One region of the Nissabacter archeti genome, then DNA from elsewhere that is predicted to be linked to it. Evidence: predicted binding sites of a transcription regulator. Region 1 holds the regulator's gene; each other region holds the start of a gene.

Evidence for each region. The regulator Fur, encoded in region 1, represses iron uptake genes when iron is present. The targets are predictions, from matches to a motif close to ATAATAATGAGAACNACTATCAA.
Region 2: a site for Fur is predicted at 1,445-1,467, ahead of JK232_RS06530 (TonB-dependent siderophore receptor). Genes of this name have one in related genera too.
Region 3: a site for Fur is predicted at 2,146-2,168, ahead of gpmA (2,3-diphosphoglycerate-dependent phosphoglycerate mutase). Genes of this name have one in related genera too.
Region 4: a site for Fur is predicted at 1,656-1,678, ahead of JK232_RS03680 (TonB-dependent siderophore receptor). Genes of this name have one in related genera too.

Annotation. Positions count from the first base shown of each region.
Region 1 covers NZ_JAERKB010000003.1:292,834-296,077, reverse strand. Annotated here, with positions in the region: gene fldA (flavodoxin FldA) at 188-715, shown strand; gene fur (ferric iron uptake transcriptional regulator) at 1,014-1,457, shown strand; gene JK232_RS05795 (beta-N-acetylhexosaminidase) at 1,625-3,244, opposite strand, start outside.
Region 2 covers NZ_JAERKB010000004.1:91,015-94,258, forward strand. Annotated here, with positions in the region: gene JK232_RS06520 (nucleotidyltransferase family protein) at 1-161, opposite strand, end outside; gene JK232_RS06525 (MerR family transcriptional regulator) at 309-1,064, opposite strand; gene JK232_RS06530 (TonB-dependent siderophore receptor) at 1,596-3,244, shown strand, end outside.
Region 3 covers NZ_JAERKB010000008.1:3,405-6,648, forward strand. Annotated here, with positions in the region: gene aroG (3-deoxy-7-phosphoheptulonate synthase AroG) at 211-1,263, shown strand; gene gpmA (2,3-diphosphoglycerate-dependent phosphoglycerate mutase) at 1,370-2,122, opposite strand; gene JK232_RS11725 (PsiF family protein) at 2,352-2,684, opposite strand; gene galM (galactose-1-epimerase) at 2,840-3,244, opposite strand, start outside.
Region 4 covers NZ_JAERKB010000002.1:198,467-201,710, reverse strand. Annotated here, with positions in the region: gene JK232_RS03690 (ABC transporter permease) at 1-410, opposite strand, end outside; gene JK232_RS03685 (siderophore ABC transporter substrate-binding protein) at 417-1,367, opposite strand; gene JK232_RS03680 (TonB-dependent siderophore receptor) at 1,724-3,244, shown strand, end outside.

The DNA.
Region 1 (3,244 bases):
AACACCTCTGTTTTTTGGCCGATAGAATATTTCACCATTCTGTCTGCCGGTGAGGGTTGCCGGCACCGGCAAGTGCAGGCCGGACGGCGTGATGATGTTCACCCGGCGGTGACTTTGCTATCATCAGCAGCATCAGCGCCTGTCAGTGGCAGGTTTACTTATTAAGAACAAGAGGTTAGAGAAGCATATGGCCGTAGTGGGAATCTTCTTCGGGTCCGATACCGGAAACACGGAAAACATCGCCAAAATGATCCAGAAGCAACTGGGCAACGATGTTGCCGAGGTGCACGACATCGCCAAAAGCAGCAAGGAAGATCTGGAAAAGTTCGACATCCTGCTGCTGGGCATCCCGACCTGGTACTACGGCGAAGCGCAGTGTGACTGGGATGATTTCTTCCCGACGCTGGAAGAGATCGATTTCGAAGGCAAACTGGTGGCCCTGTTTGGCTGCGGTGACCAGGAAGATTACGCCGAGTATTTCTGTGATGCGATGGGCACCGTGCGTGACATCATTGAACCGCGCGGCGCGGTACTGGTCGGCCATTGGCCAACCGAAGGCTACCATTTCGAAGCCTCCAAAGGGCTGGCCGATGACACCCACTTTATCGGCCTGGCCATTGACGAAGACCGTCAGCCGGAACTGACCAACGAACGCGTTGACGCGTGGGTCAAGCAGATTACCCAGGAGCTGAGCCTGGCGGAAATCCTCGGTTAATACCCCCGGCCCCGGCGGTTGATTTTCAACCAAAAGGGCCCTGTTTCCCCTGCCCGGCACCGAAATATTGGCTACAAGTTTGTAACTTTATCCAGTATCGGGGTACACTGGGCCCCGCGTATTTCCTATCCATCAACGTGTTGCAAAAGTAGCCCGCAACCCGCACAACGCAAGCAGGCGGCGTTTTCATTTTGAGCGGCTCAGTTCTATAATGAGACGCAACTAAAACCTTTGCGCCGACCGATGTCATAGGCTGTATGCCTAAACGTGAATAGCATAGTAACAGGACAGAATCCGCATGACTGACAACAACACCGCATTAAAAAAGGCCGGCCTGAAAGTCACGCTTCCGCGACTCAAGATCCTGGAAGTGTTACAAGATCCGACCTGCCACCACGTCAGTGCGGAAGATCTTTATAAGAAGTTGATCGACATGGGCGAAGAGATTGGCCTGGCCACGGTATACCGCGTGCTGAACCAATTTGATGACGCCGGCATTGTCACCCGCCACAATTTTGAAGGCGGTAAGTCAGTGTTCGAACTGACTCAGCAGCACCACCACGATCACCTGATCTGCCTGGATTGCGGAAAAGTGATCGAGTTCAGCGATGAATCCATTGAGATTCGTCAGCGTGAAATTGCCAAGAAACACGGCATTAAGCTGACCAACCATAGCCTCTACCTCTATGGTCATTGTGAAGCGGGCGATTGCCGCGAAAACGAAGGATTGCACGAGAAGTAATCGCTGCCTGGGGCACCCGGTGCCCTTTTGCCGTTGCAGCCGAAAAACCGCATTGATGCGGTTTTTTTTCGCCCTTTTTCCGGCGGCCCCGCCCTGTGGCGATAAAAAAGCCCCGGTTTGCCGGGGCCATAATATTGCGCTGCACTGTCGCGTTATGCGGCGTTACGTCAGAGCCCGACCTGCTCGCTGCGCCCGCTGCGTTTGCCGTCCGGGCTGAGGGTACGCACCCAGACGCCTTTTTCCACGCCCGGTTTGGCCTCTGCCCGGTATGTCTGCCAATTTACGCCGTCCTGTGAATACTGGATGGTGAGGCCCGGCAGTGACACATTGGCGTCAAGCTTACCGTTTACGATGCGTGCGCCGGGTACCGGCAGGCGATAGGCGACGCCGTGACGATCCAGCTTCGCGATCTCGCGCTGCCCCATCAGGTTGGCGAAACGCTGCCAGTCCGCCGCCAGCTTATCGCGGTTAACCCAATGGGTTTTGCCGCCCTGGTACTCCCGCCCGGCTTTGTACGGCAGTTCCCAGTCTGCACGGTGCCAGGCGCGCTCGGCCAGCACCATCAGGCGCGGATAGATACGGTATTCCAGGTCACTGTCGGTGCGGATGGTTTCGCTCCAGGCCTGCCCGGACATGCCGTGCGCGCCCGGCCACGGGGCATCGCCGCGGGCGGTAAAGGCGTTGCCGTCACGGTCAACGGAGGTTTCGGCGTTCTGCGGCAGGTTGTCCGGCGCGAAGCTGAAGATCTTGGCCTCATCGCTGGCGCGCGTGGCCCAGTAGTAGCCCGGCTCACGCGCGCTGACCTCATAGGGTTTGTCAAAGTAGAGGTAATCCGGGTTGGAGAGCGTAATTTCATACCCTTTGGCTGCCCATTCCCCGGCGCTCTGCGCACCGCCCCAGTAGAGGGTGTCCCAGAAATTGACCCCCACCCGCGACGTGGCGAAAGCGCGGGCATCTTTCGCATCTTTCAGGCCATCCTGCCAGGCCTGCATCCGGTCAATGCCGCGCGCCTTGACCAGCTTGCTGACCTCTACGGCAAAATAGCTGGAGAGGTGATCAAACGCCGCCACTTTCCCGGATTTCACCAGCGCCTGACAGACAGTGGATTTTGACCACGGCTGATCCTCTTTACTCAGGTCGATGGCCCCTTTCGCCGGGTCTGCCGGGGCATTCAGGTCCTGATACCCCGGCCCAAGGCGGATGTTTTTCGCCTCATCCCCGCCAAAGTGCCAGGTGGTGAGCGGTTGCCCCGCTTCCTGGTGCATCGCAGCAATTTCGCTTACCACTTTATCCACAAAGCGCAACGACGACGGCAGGCACGGGTTGAGGTAACTGCGGCGATCGTAATACTGCACGGAGGTGGTATTGGAGGTGTCCGTCGGGTCGAGCAACCGGTAAGCCCCCGCCTCTTCAGGTTTACCGGCCTGTTGCAGCCGCTGGTAGCGCGCCTCCATGGAGACAATCGCCGCCCTGGCGTGGGCAGGCATGTCTATCTCCGGGATGACGTTAATCTGCCGTGCCTGCGCATACTTCACAATCTCGATATAGTCCGCCCGGCTGAAATAGCCGCTGCCGTTATTGTCGCTGTAGGGGCCGGAGCCGAGTTGCGGCAACAGGCAACGCGTCTCCGTCAGGTCATGGCAGCGTTTGCTGCCGATCTCTGTCAGCTCCGGCAAACCAGGGATCTCAATGCGCCAGCCTTCATCATCCGTCAGGTGGAACTGGAAAGTGTTGAGCTTATAGGCGGCCATCTCATCCAGCAGCCGCAATACCGCGGCTTTGCTGTG
Region 2 (3,244 bases), on a different contig from region 1:
ATCACCGTCACCGGCAGGCCGCTCTGCTGCGCATGGTGCACACTCTGCCCGAAAACCGTTCCGCCGCCCGGCAGCCGGCCGGATAATTTATGCTGCCCGCCGGATGCGGCGCGATAGCGACGGCTCAGCCCGGCCGCCATCAATAAAATGCCTGCGTTCAACCGTGTTGCTCCCGTTCTGAAAAGGGTCGTGTGTCGAAAGGGTATGACGTCAGTGTAGGGGAAAAAGCCATGCAGGCGCACCATACGGCCGCCTGCCGGTCAGGGGTCAGGGGAAAAGGAAGGCAGAAGGCAAAGCCTGGTTCAGGCTCAGGTGAGGGGGAAAACGCATTCCTGCGTATTGGTGCCGCACAGCATGACCGGGTAATCCTGCTCACGCTTGCGGATAAAGTGTTGTTTCATGTCACGGCTGATGCCTGCGCCGCACCAGACCAGGTGATGCTCATAGTTGCGCGTCGGCACTGCGGGCACATGGGTGACGTTGGGGGAGAGTTCTACCCGGCACCCTTGCCCGGTCAACCTGATCGCTTCCAGCCAGATTTCTGTCTCATCTGTGGTGCTGGCCGTTTCCAGAAAGATCGGCACACTTTTCTGCCGTTCTGATAACGCCATCACCCGCCCGGCATGGTGCAGCACTGCCGTATGGAAGCGGGCCAGCCGGAGCGCCGCGCCGGGGCGGTCATCATGCCTTAACCACAGGTTCAGCGGCCTGAGCAGGCTGTTGACGAACGCTTCGCCGCTGTAATGGGTGCCGAGGGTACGCAGCAGCCGGTTCAGCTCATCGGTGGCGCTGTGGCTCAGTTGGGTCAGCACCTCTTCGGTACGGCACTGCCAGCCGCTGCGGCGATAACGGTGGGGGGCATTGAGTAACCGGTGGATTTCGGCCAGGGTATCGCCCGTATTGGTGAGATCCAGCACATAACGCACACGGGCGAACGTCTGGCTGCTATAGATGCCGCGGCAATTGCCGGTGTGCGGCACCAACCCCGCGCGCCGCCAGCTGCGCAAGGTTGCAGGGAGGATGCCGGTCATCGCGCACAGGGTATCATTGGTATAAAGCGTCATAAATTTCCCATTCAGAAAAACATCACTCTGATAATTTCAGCGAGTGAAGGGATAGCCTGCGCGTTACAGGTGAAAAAAGATACTTTTTTCCTCTAAAGATTTATCACTGACATAACATTTGGCAGGGCAACGGCGGTGATTGCCAAAAGCGGGGGAAACGGACAGGCGGGGAGTTTTTTATTTTCTGCTGAAGCAAAAAAATGGTTTAACACCTTTTATTAAACGTGAGGCGTTGTTCAGCCCGCGCCTTGCCGGGGCAGAATTCACTGACACTTTTCCTTAACTTTAGTTTAACATTGCCGGATTATTCCTTTCCCATCATGCGGATAAACCACGGTTTTCCACAGCAATATCTTGATACATCCTCTTGAATCCAACCAACAATAATGATAATAATTATCATTAGATTTACACTATATGACTTTATCTCATCTCGCGGGCCGGAAAAGGGCAGGCAGATGAGATTTTTGTATGACTCACACGCGTTGCTCTTTCTCTTAACTGCAAAAGATTTTTATAGGGATGATGAATATGTTGTCGGCTTTTAACCTGAAGCGCTCCAGCCTGCTGTGTTCCCTTGCGCTGTTTGTTCCCCTCGCCTCCCTGGCGGAAGATACGGTGGTCGTCACCGCCCAACCGGCCGAAACGGCCGATACCCCCACCCAGGGCTACAGTGCAAAAACCAGCCGGAGTGCCACCAAAACCGACCAGCCCCTGATTACCACCGGCCAGGCGGTGTCTGTGGTCACCCGCCAGCAAATGGATGACCAGAACGCCACCACCGTTAACGCCGCGCTGAACTACACGCCGGGCGTATTCACCAACTTTGCCGGTGGCGCAACCCGTTATGACACCGTTTCGCTGCGTGGTTTCCACGGCGGCGACGTGAACAACACCTTCCTGGATGGCCTGCGCCTGTTAAGCGACGGCAGCAGCTATAACGCCCTGCAGGTTGACCCGTGGTTCCTGGAGCGCATTGATGTGCTGAAAGGCCCCTCCTCCGCACTGTACGGCCAGGGCATTCCCGGCGGCGTGGTGATCGAGAGCACCAAGCGCCCGCAGTTCGCCCCTGAAGGCCATGTGCGCCTCTCCGGCGGTAACTTCAATACCAAAGGCGGCGCGTTTGACTACACCGACGCGATCAACGAACAGTGGGCCTACCGCATCACCGGTATGACCCGCAGCAGTGACACCCAATACGACCACCAGCGCGAAGAGCGTTACGCCATCTCCCCGCAATTGCTGTGGCAGCCGGATGAGAACACCTCCCTGCTGCTGCGCGCGTACCTGCAAAAAGATCCGTCCGGCGGCTACCACTCCGCCGTCCCGGCTGACGGCAGCCTGTATGGTGATCGCCTGAGCCGCGGCTTCTTCGACGGTGAAAGCAGCCACAACGTCTTCAAGCGCTGGGAGCAGATCTACAGCTACGAATTCCAGCACGCGTTCAACGAAACCTGGTCATTCCGCCAGAACGCCAGCTATACCCACTCCAACACCAAACTGGAGCAGGTCTATGGTATTGGCTGGAATGCTGACCGCACGGAGATGAGCCGCTACTACTCCGGTGAAGACTCTTCGCTGGATGCCTTTGCGATTGATAACCAGCTCGAAGCGGATTTCGCCACCGGGATGCTGGAGCATAAAGTGGTGGTGGGCTTTGACTTCCAGCACTTCACCAATGACACCTCGTCTGAGAGCGGCTACGCCACCAACCTTAATCCGTATACCGGCACAACCGGCGGCGACACGCTCTACCAGGACGGCGCCTTCACTACCCCCGGCGTGTTCGGCAGCCACGTTAAACGCAAATACACCCAGACCGGCGGGTATTTGCAGGATGACATGAAGCTCGACAAGTGGCACCTGACCCTGTCCGGCCGCTATGACAACCTGAAGTCCAAGGCCACCACCTATGAAACCGACGTGACCGATGAGCGCAGCGACGATCATGTGACCGGCCGCGCCTCCCTGTTGTACGCGTTCGATAACGGCATTTCGCCGTACATGAGCTACAGCACCGCCGTCACCCCGGCGACGTTGTCCGACATTAACGGCAATCTGCTGAAGCCGACCACCAGCGAGCAGTATGAAGTGGGCGTGAAATACCAGCCGGTGGGCAGTGCCTCACTGTACTCCGCCGCGCTGTATGACCTGACCCAAAAAGATGTGGCGAACCGCAT
Region 3 (3,244 bases), on a different contig from region 1:
GGGCGCGCCGGGAAAACCGGGGTTGCAAGCCGGTGGCCTGCGGGGATTGCTTTGTTACATGCATACTTTAAGCCTAGATTATAATTTTCAGTTATCAATCAGACATTCGGAAAATGAGGGTGTTAAATTATGTTTACAGCCGCAGGCAGAGACGATAAATTTATCCGGATATGCCGCGTGCGCACCTCTTGAATACCGAATGGATCAGCTATGAATTATCAAAACGACGATTTACGCATTAAAGAAATTAATGAACTCCTGCCGCCGGTTGCCCTGTTAGAGAAATTTCCCGCCACTGACAAAGCGGCTGAAACGGTGTCACACGCACGCAGCGCTATCCATAAGATCCTGAAAGGTAATGACGATCGTCTGCTGGTGGTGATTGGCCCCTGCTCCATCCATGACCCGGAGGCTGCTAAAGAGTATGCCGGCCGTTTGCTGGCGTTGCGTGAAGAGTTAAAGGATTCGCTGGAAATCGTCATGCGCGTCTATTTTGAAAAACCGCGTACCACCGTGGGCTGGAAAGGGCTGATCAATGACCCGCAGATGGACGGCAGTTTTCAGATTAATGACGGCCTGCGTCTGGCACGTAAATTGTTGCTGGAGATTAACGACACCGGCCTGCCGGCAGCCGGTGAGTTCCTGGATATGATCACCCCGCAATACCTGGCAGACCTGATGAGCTGGGGGGCCATCGGCGCGCGCACCACGGAATCCCAGGTGCACCGCGAGCTGGCGTCCGGCCTCTCCTGCCCGGTGGGCTTCAAAAACGGTACTGACGGCACGATCAAAGTGGCGATTGATGCCATCAACGCCGCCGGGGCGCCGCACTGCTTCCTGTCGGTCACCAAATGGGGCCACTCCGCGATCGTTAACACCAGCGGTAATGCCGACTGCCACATCATCCTGCGCGGCGGCAAGGAGCCGAACTACAGCGCGGCACACGTCAGTGAGGTGAAAGCCGGGCTGGAGAAAGCGGGCCTGCCGCCACGCATCATGATCGACTTCAGCCACGCCAACAGCAGCAAGCAGTTCAAAAAGCAGCTGGACGTGGCGACCGATGTCAGCGGGCAGATTGCCGGGGGAGACGCAAGCATCATGGGCGTGATGATTGAGAGCCATCTGGTGGAAGGCAACCAGAGCCTGGAGAGCGGCGAACCGCTGGTCTATGGCCAGAGCGTGACGGATGCCTGCATCGGCTGGGACGACACCGACGCCGTGCTGCGCCAGTTGGCTGCCGCCGTTCAGGCGCGCCGCGGCTAAACCGCAGGCATAAAAAAACGGAGCCGAAAGGCTCCGTTTTTGTTTCTGTGTGACTGCTTTTATTTCTGCATGATTGCGGCAGAAAAATGCCTTTCGCGTCAGAAAATTATTTCGCTTTACCCTGGTTGGCCACGGCGGCGGCTTTCGCTGCGATCTCGTCAGCATTGCCCAGGTAGTAGTGTTTGATCGGCTTGAAGTTTTCGTCGAACTCATACACCAGCGGCACGCCGGTCGGGATGTTCAGCTCGAGGATTTCCTCTTCGCTCATGTTGTCCAGGTATTTCACCAGCGCACGCAGGGAGTTACCGTGGGCAGCGATGATCACACGCTCACCGCTTTCGAGGCGCGGTTTGATCTCGTCAGTCCAGTAAGGGATAACGCGATCGATGGTCAGCGCCAGGCTTTCGGTGGTCGGCAGTTCATCAGCACGCAGTTTCGCGTAGCGCGGGTCGTGGCCAGGGAAACGCTCGTCATCTTTGGTCAGTTCCGGCGGGGTCACGGCAAAGCCGCGGCGCCACTGTTTAACCTGCTCGTCGCCATATTTCTGCGCGGTTTCTGCTTTATCCAGGCCCTGCAACGCCCCATAGTGGCGCTCGTTCAGTTTCCAGGATTTCTCCACCGGCAGCCACGGCTGGTCCAGCTCATCCAGGATGTTCCACAGGGTGTGGATGGCACGTTTCAGTACCGAGGTGTAAGCAAAATCAAAATGGAAGCCTTCCTGTTTCAGCAACTGACCTGCCTGCTTGGCTTCGGTGCGGCCTTTTTCAGAAAGATCGACATCTTTCCAGCCTGTGAAGCGGTTCTCTTTGTTCCACTCACTTTCACCATGTCTCACCAGCACCAGCTTCGTTACAGCCATAGCTAAACTCCTTAATTTCCTGATTTTTAATGATAACAATTATCATTATATTGCCTGACCATCACGCCGACAATCGGATTGTGCCGCGGTCGCCCGCGTCTTTTTCCACCAACCCATTGGCGGGGACAATCTGTTGACCTACACCATAACGAAATTTAGGGCACAAAGAAAATGAAACGCGGGGTGGGGCGCGGCCGGCAGGGGCGCGTCCCGGCATTTTCAGCGGTTATCAATGCCTGGACAGGCACTGACTCATAAAGGTTTTGCGTGCATCGCCGGTGATGTCCTGCTTGTCGGCGTCCTGGTTACAGGCCTGCATTTTTAATTGGTGCGGGGTGAGTTCTTTCGCTGGGTTGACCTGCGCAGGCAGGCATTGGCTCATGAATTTTTTCCGGTCTTCCCCTTTGAGCGATTGCATGGTGGCCTGCTGCTCGCAGTCGGTCATTTTTTGCTGATCAGGGTCGCGCAGCACCGAAGAGGGCACGGCGGACGAGTGGCCGGCAGCCAGCGCATTGCCGGCAAACAGCAGGGCAAAGGCACAGCCATAGAACGCAATACGCATAAACACTCCTTGAGCGGTAAAAGGGACACTGCTTTAAGCGTAGAGGGCAGAACGGGGGCAAGGCGGGATTTCAGCGGGGAGTGTGCCGGTTCTCACATTTTGTTGCTGAAAAGACACGAAAAAAAACGGGAGCAACGCTCCCGTCAGAACAGGCATTACTGCGCGAAGAACTGGTACACCGTGGTCGCGCGGTACGTTTTGCCGGGGGCGAGCCAGCAATCAGGCTGCGGCCACTCCGGGTGGGCCGGGCTGTCAGGCAGGAATTCACTCTCCAGCGCCACACCGGCGTACGCGGCATAGCTGCCGCCGCTGCGGTTCGGCACGCCGCTCAGGTAGTTACCGCTGTAGAGCTGTAACGCCGGGGCGGTGGTGAAGACACTCAGCCTGACCTTGTCGTCCGACGACCAGAGGTGCGCGGCCGGGCAATCCAGCGCGCCGCTGGAACGGCGCAGCAGGTAGGCGTGGTCATACCCTTTCACCCGCTGCTGGTCACGGTCTTTCAGGAAATCCTGTGCCAGGGTTTTAGGCTGGCGGAAGTCCATACCGGTATTGTCCACGTC
Region 4 (3,244 bases), on a different contig from region 1:
GGCACCATCAGCGGCGATTTCATCTTCATTCGTCCCAGCAACAGAATAAACAACAGCGTGCCGCCCAGCGCAAACAGGGTCGCCACCAGCATTTTCACCATCACCGGCGCGCCGGGGCTGACCACCATCACCAGCAGCAGCCCCAGCCCGGCGGACTGGGTCGTCCCGGCGATGGAAGGCTCAACAAAGCGGTTCTGGGTCAGCATCTGCATAATCAGCCCGGCCACGCTCATGGCGCTGCCGGCCAGCAGCAGCGCCAGCGTGCGCGGCACCCGGCTGAGCAGGAAGATGTCGCGCATGGCCGGGTCAGACCAGAACCCTGCCGGCGTCACCTGCCCCGCCCCGATAAACAGGCTACAGGCCATCAGGCCCAGCAGCATCGCCAGGCCGGTTAAGGTAAGGAGCTTCATGGTGGGTTACTGCACGGCCGCACTGTCCAGTGCCGCGCTGACCTTGTCCATCAGCTGGGTATAGCTCTGGATGCCGCCGGCGATATACAGGGAGGCAGAATCCAGGTAGATCACCCGCTGGTTTTTCCAGGCGTTGGTCTTCTCAATCAATGGGTTATCCAGAACCTGCTGCGCAGATTGCCCTTCGGCGCGGCCAATCGCGTTATCGCGATCCAGCACAAACAACCAGTCAGGGTTGGCATTGAGGATAAACTCTGACGACACCACGTTGCCGTGTTTACCGGCCTGCGGGAAGGTGGCAGCCGGGGTGAAACCCAACTCATCAAAGATAAAGCCAAAGCGTGACCCGGCGCTGTAGGCGGACATCTTCCCGCCGCTGATCATCAGGATCATCGCCGATCCGGCATGGGCGGACTTTTGCTTAATTTTTTCTGCCTGGGCGGTGAAGTTCGTCAGCAGGGTTTTGGCGTCGGCCTGTTTGCCGAAGATGGCGGCCAGTTGCTCGGTGCGCTGCGCCAGGCTCTGCATAAAGTGTTGCGGGTCAACGTCCAGCGCGACGGTGGGGGCGATTTCGCTGAGCTTGTCATAGGCATCGTGCGCGCGGCCACCGGCGATGATGAGATCAGGTTTGGCGTTGCTGAGCGCTTCATAATCCGGCTCGAACAGCGTGCCGGCATTCAGGTACTCACTGCCGCGGTATTTCGCCAGATAGGACGGCAGATGCGTGCTGGTTTGCGGCACCCCGGCCACCGGGATTTTCAGCGCGTCGGCGTTGTCCAGCGTGGCGGGGTTAAGGATGATCACCTTTTTCGGGTTCAGCGGCACCTGCGTACTGCCCTGTGCATGATCCACTTTCAGGGTTGGGGCGGTGTCGGCCCCGGCAGAAGAGTCATCGCACCCGGTCAGGGCGAGGGAGGCCGTCATCAATGACGCAAACAAAGCTGCACGTAAACGCATTTCATCTCCTGATGTCGCTAAGTAACCACTGATTGCAAATAGTAATCATTACTATTCTTATTTGTCGAGCCGGATGATACCTGATTGAGGGCCAGGATGAACAGTTTGGTTTTTAGCCCCCTCCCCAGCCCTTTTTTTCTGCTGCACTTGCTGACTGCCCACCAGAATTAGGTTTCTTTATTAATCACTTATGGCCGATAACGTACAAAAAAACAGCGTATCTGACCGGTTTGCCGGGTACTGGATAAATTGTGAAGAAATTATGAAAGTTAACGATTCGCTATTTAAATAAAAATGATTATCATTACCATATGCATTTAGTTACAAATTCATATAAAAAACAGGGGCTTTTCTTAATGAATACCACAAAATCTTACCGTCTCCGGCCTTGTGCGGTGATGCTGGCGGGGCTGATTAGCGGAAGTGGTTATGCAGCAGGCGCAACGCCTGCGCTCTCCGGGGACGATGGCGAAGTGATGACGGTGCAGGCCACGGCGGCCGAGGAGCTGAAACAGCAGCCCGGCGTCTCAATCATTACCGCCAAAGATATTGAGAAAACCCCGCCGGTGAACGATCTCTCCGACATCATCCGCAAAATGCCCGGTGTGAATCTCACCGGCAACAGCGCCACCGGCAGCCGCGGCAACAACCGGCAGATCGACATCCGCGGCATGGGGCCGGAAAACACATTAATCCTGATCGACGGCGTGCCGGTGACTTCGCGCAACTCCGTGCGCTACAGCTGGCGCGGCGAGCGTGACACCCGGGGCGACAGCAACTGGGTGCCGCCGGAAATGGTCGAACGCATTGAAGTGCTGCGCGGCCCGGCAGCGGCCCGCTACGGCTCCGGCGCGGCAGGCGGCGTGGTGAACATCATCACCAAACGCCCGACCAATGACTGGCACGGCTCCCTGTCGTTTTACACCAACCAGCCGGAAAACGACAAAGAGGGTGCCACCAAACGCACCAACTTCAGCCTGAACGGCCCGCTGGCGGGAGATGCGCTGACCATGCGGCTGTACGGCAACCTGAATAAAACCGATGCCGATGCGGCTGATATCAACACGGCGCAAAACGGCTCCTACGCCGCCGGGCACGAAGGCGTACGCAATAAAGACATCAACGCCCTGCTCTCCTGGAAAATCACACCGACGCAGATTGTGGATTTCAATTACGGCTACAGCCGCCAGGGCAACATCTATGCCGGGGACACCCAATACAGTAACGGCAACGTCAGCCCAAATGGGTTGGTGTCAACGCTGTATGGGGACGAAACTAACCGGCTCTACCGCCAGAACTACGGCATCACCCATAACGGCATCTGGGACTGGGGCCAGTCCAAATTCGGCGTGTATTACGAAAAAACCAACAATACCCGTATGCAGGAAGGCTCGACCGGCCGGGTAGAAGGGATGATCAACAGTGACGCCTATGACACCAGCCGGCTGGAGAACTATCGCACCAGCGGTGAGCTGAATATTCCGCTGAATCTGTGGGTTGACCAGACACTGACGGTCGGCGCGGAGTGGAACCGCGAGGAGCTTGACGATCCGGCGTCGATGAGCGCCACCAACGCCGCGGGCGTAGCCATCAACGGCATATCAGGCGATCCGTCCGGCCGCAGCAGCAAAAACAGCGCCGAGCTGAGCGCCCTCTATGTTGAAGACAATATCGAGGCCATCCCCGGCACCGTGATAATCCCAGGGATCCGGTTCGACTACCACAGCAAATTCGGCGGCAATTTCAGCCCCAGCCTGAACGTGTCACAGGATCTGGGCGAGGATTTCAAACTCAAAGCCGGGATTGCGCGGGTCTTCAAAGCGCCTAACCTTTACCAGTCCAGCGAAGGCTATCTGCTCTCTACGCGCGGCAACGGT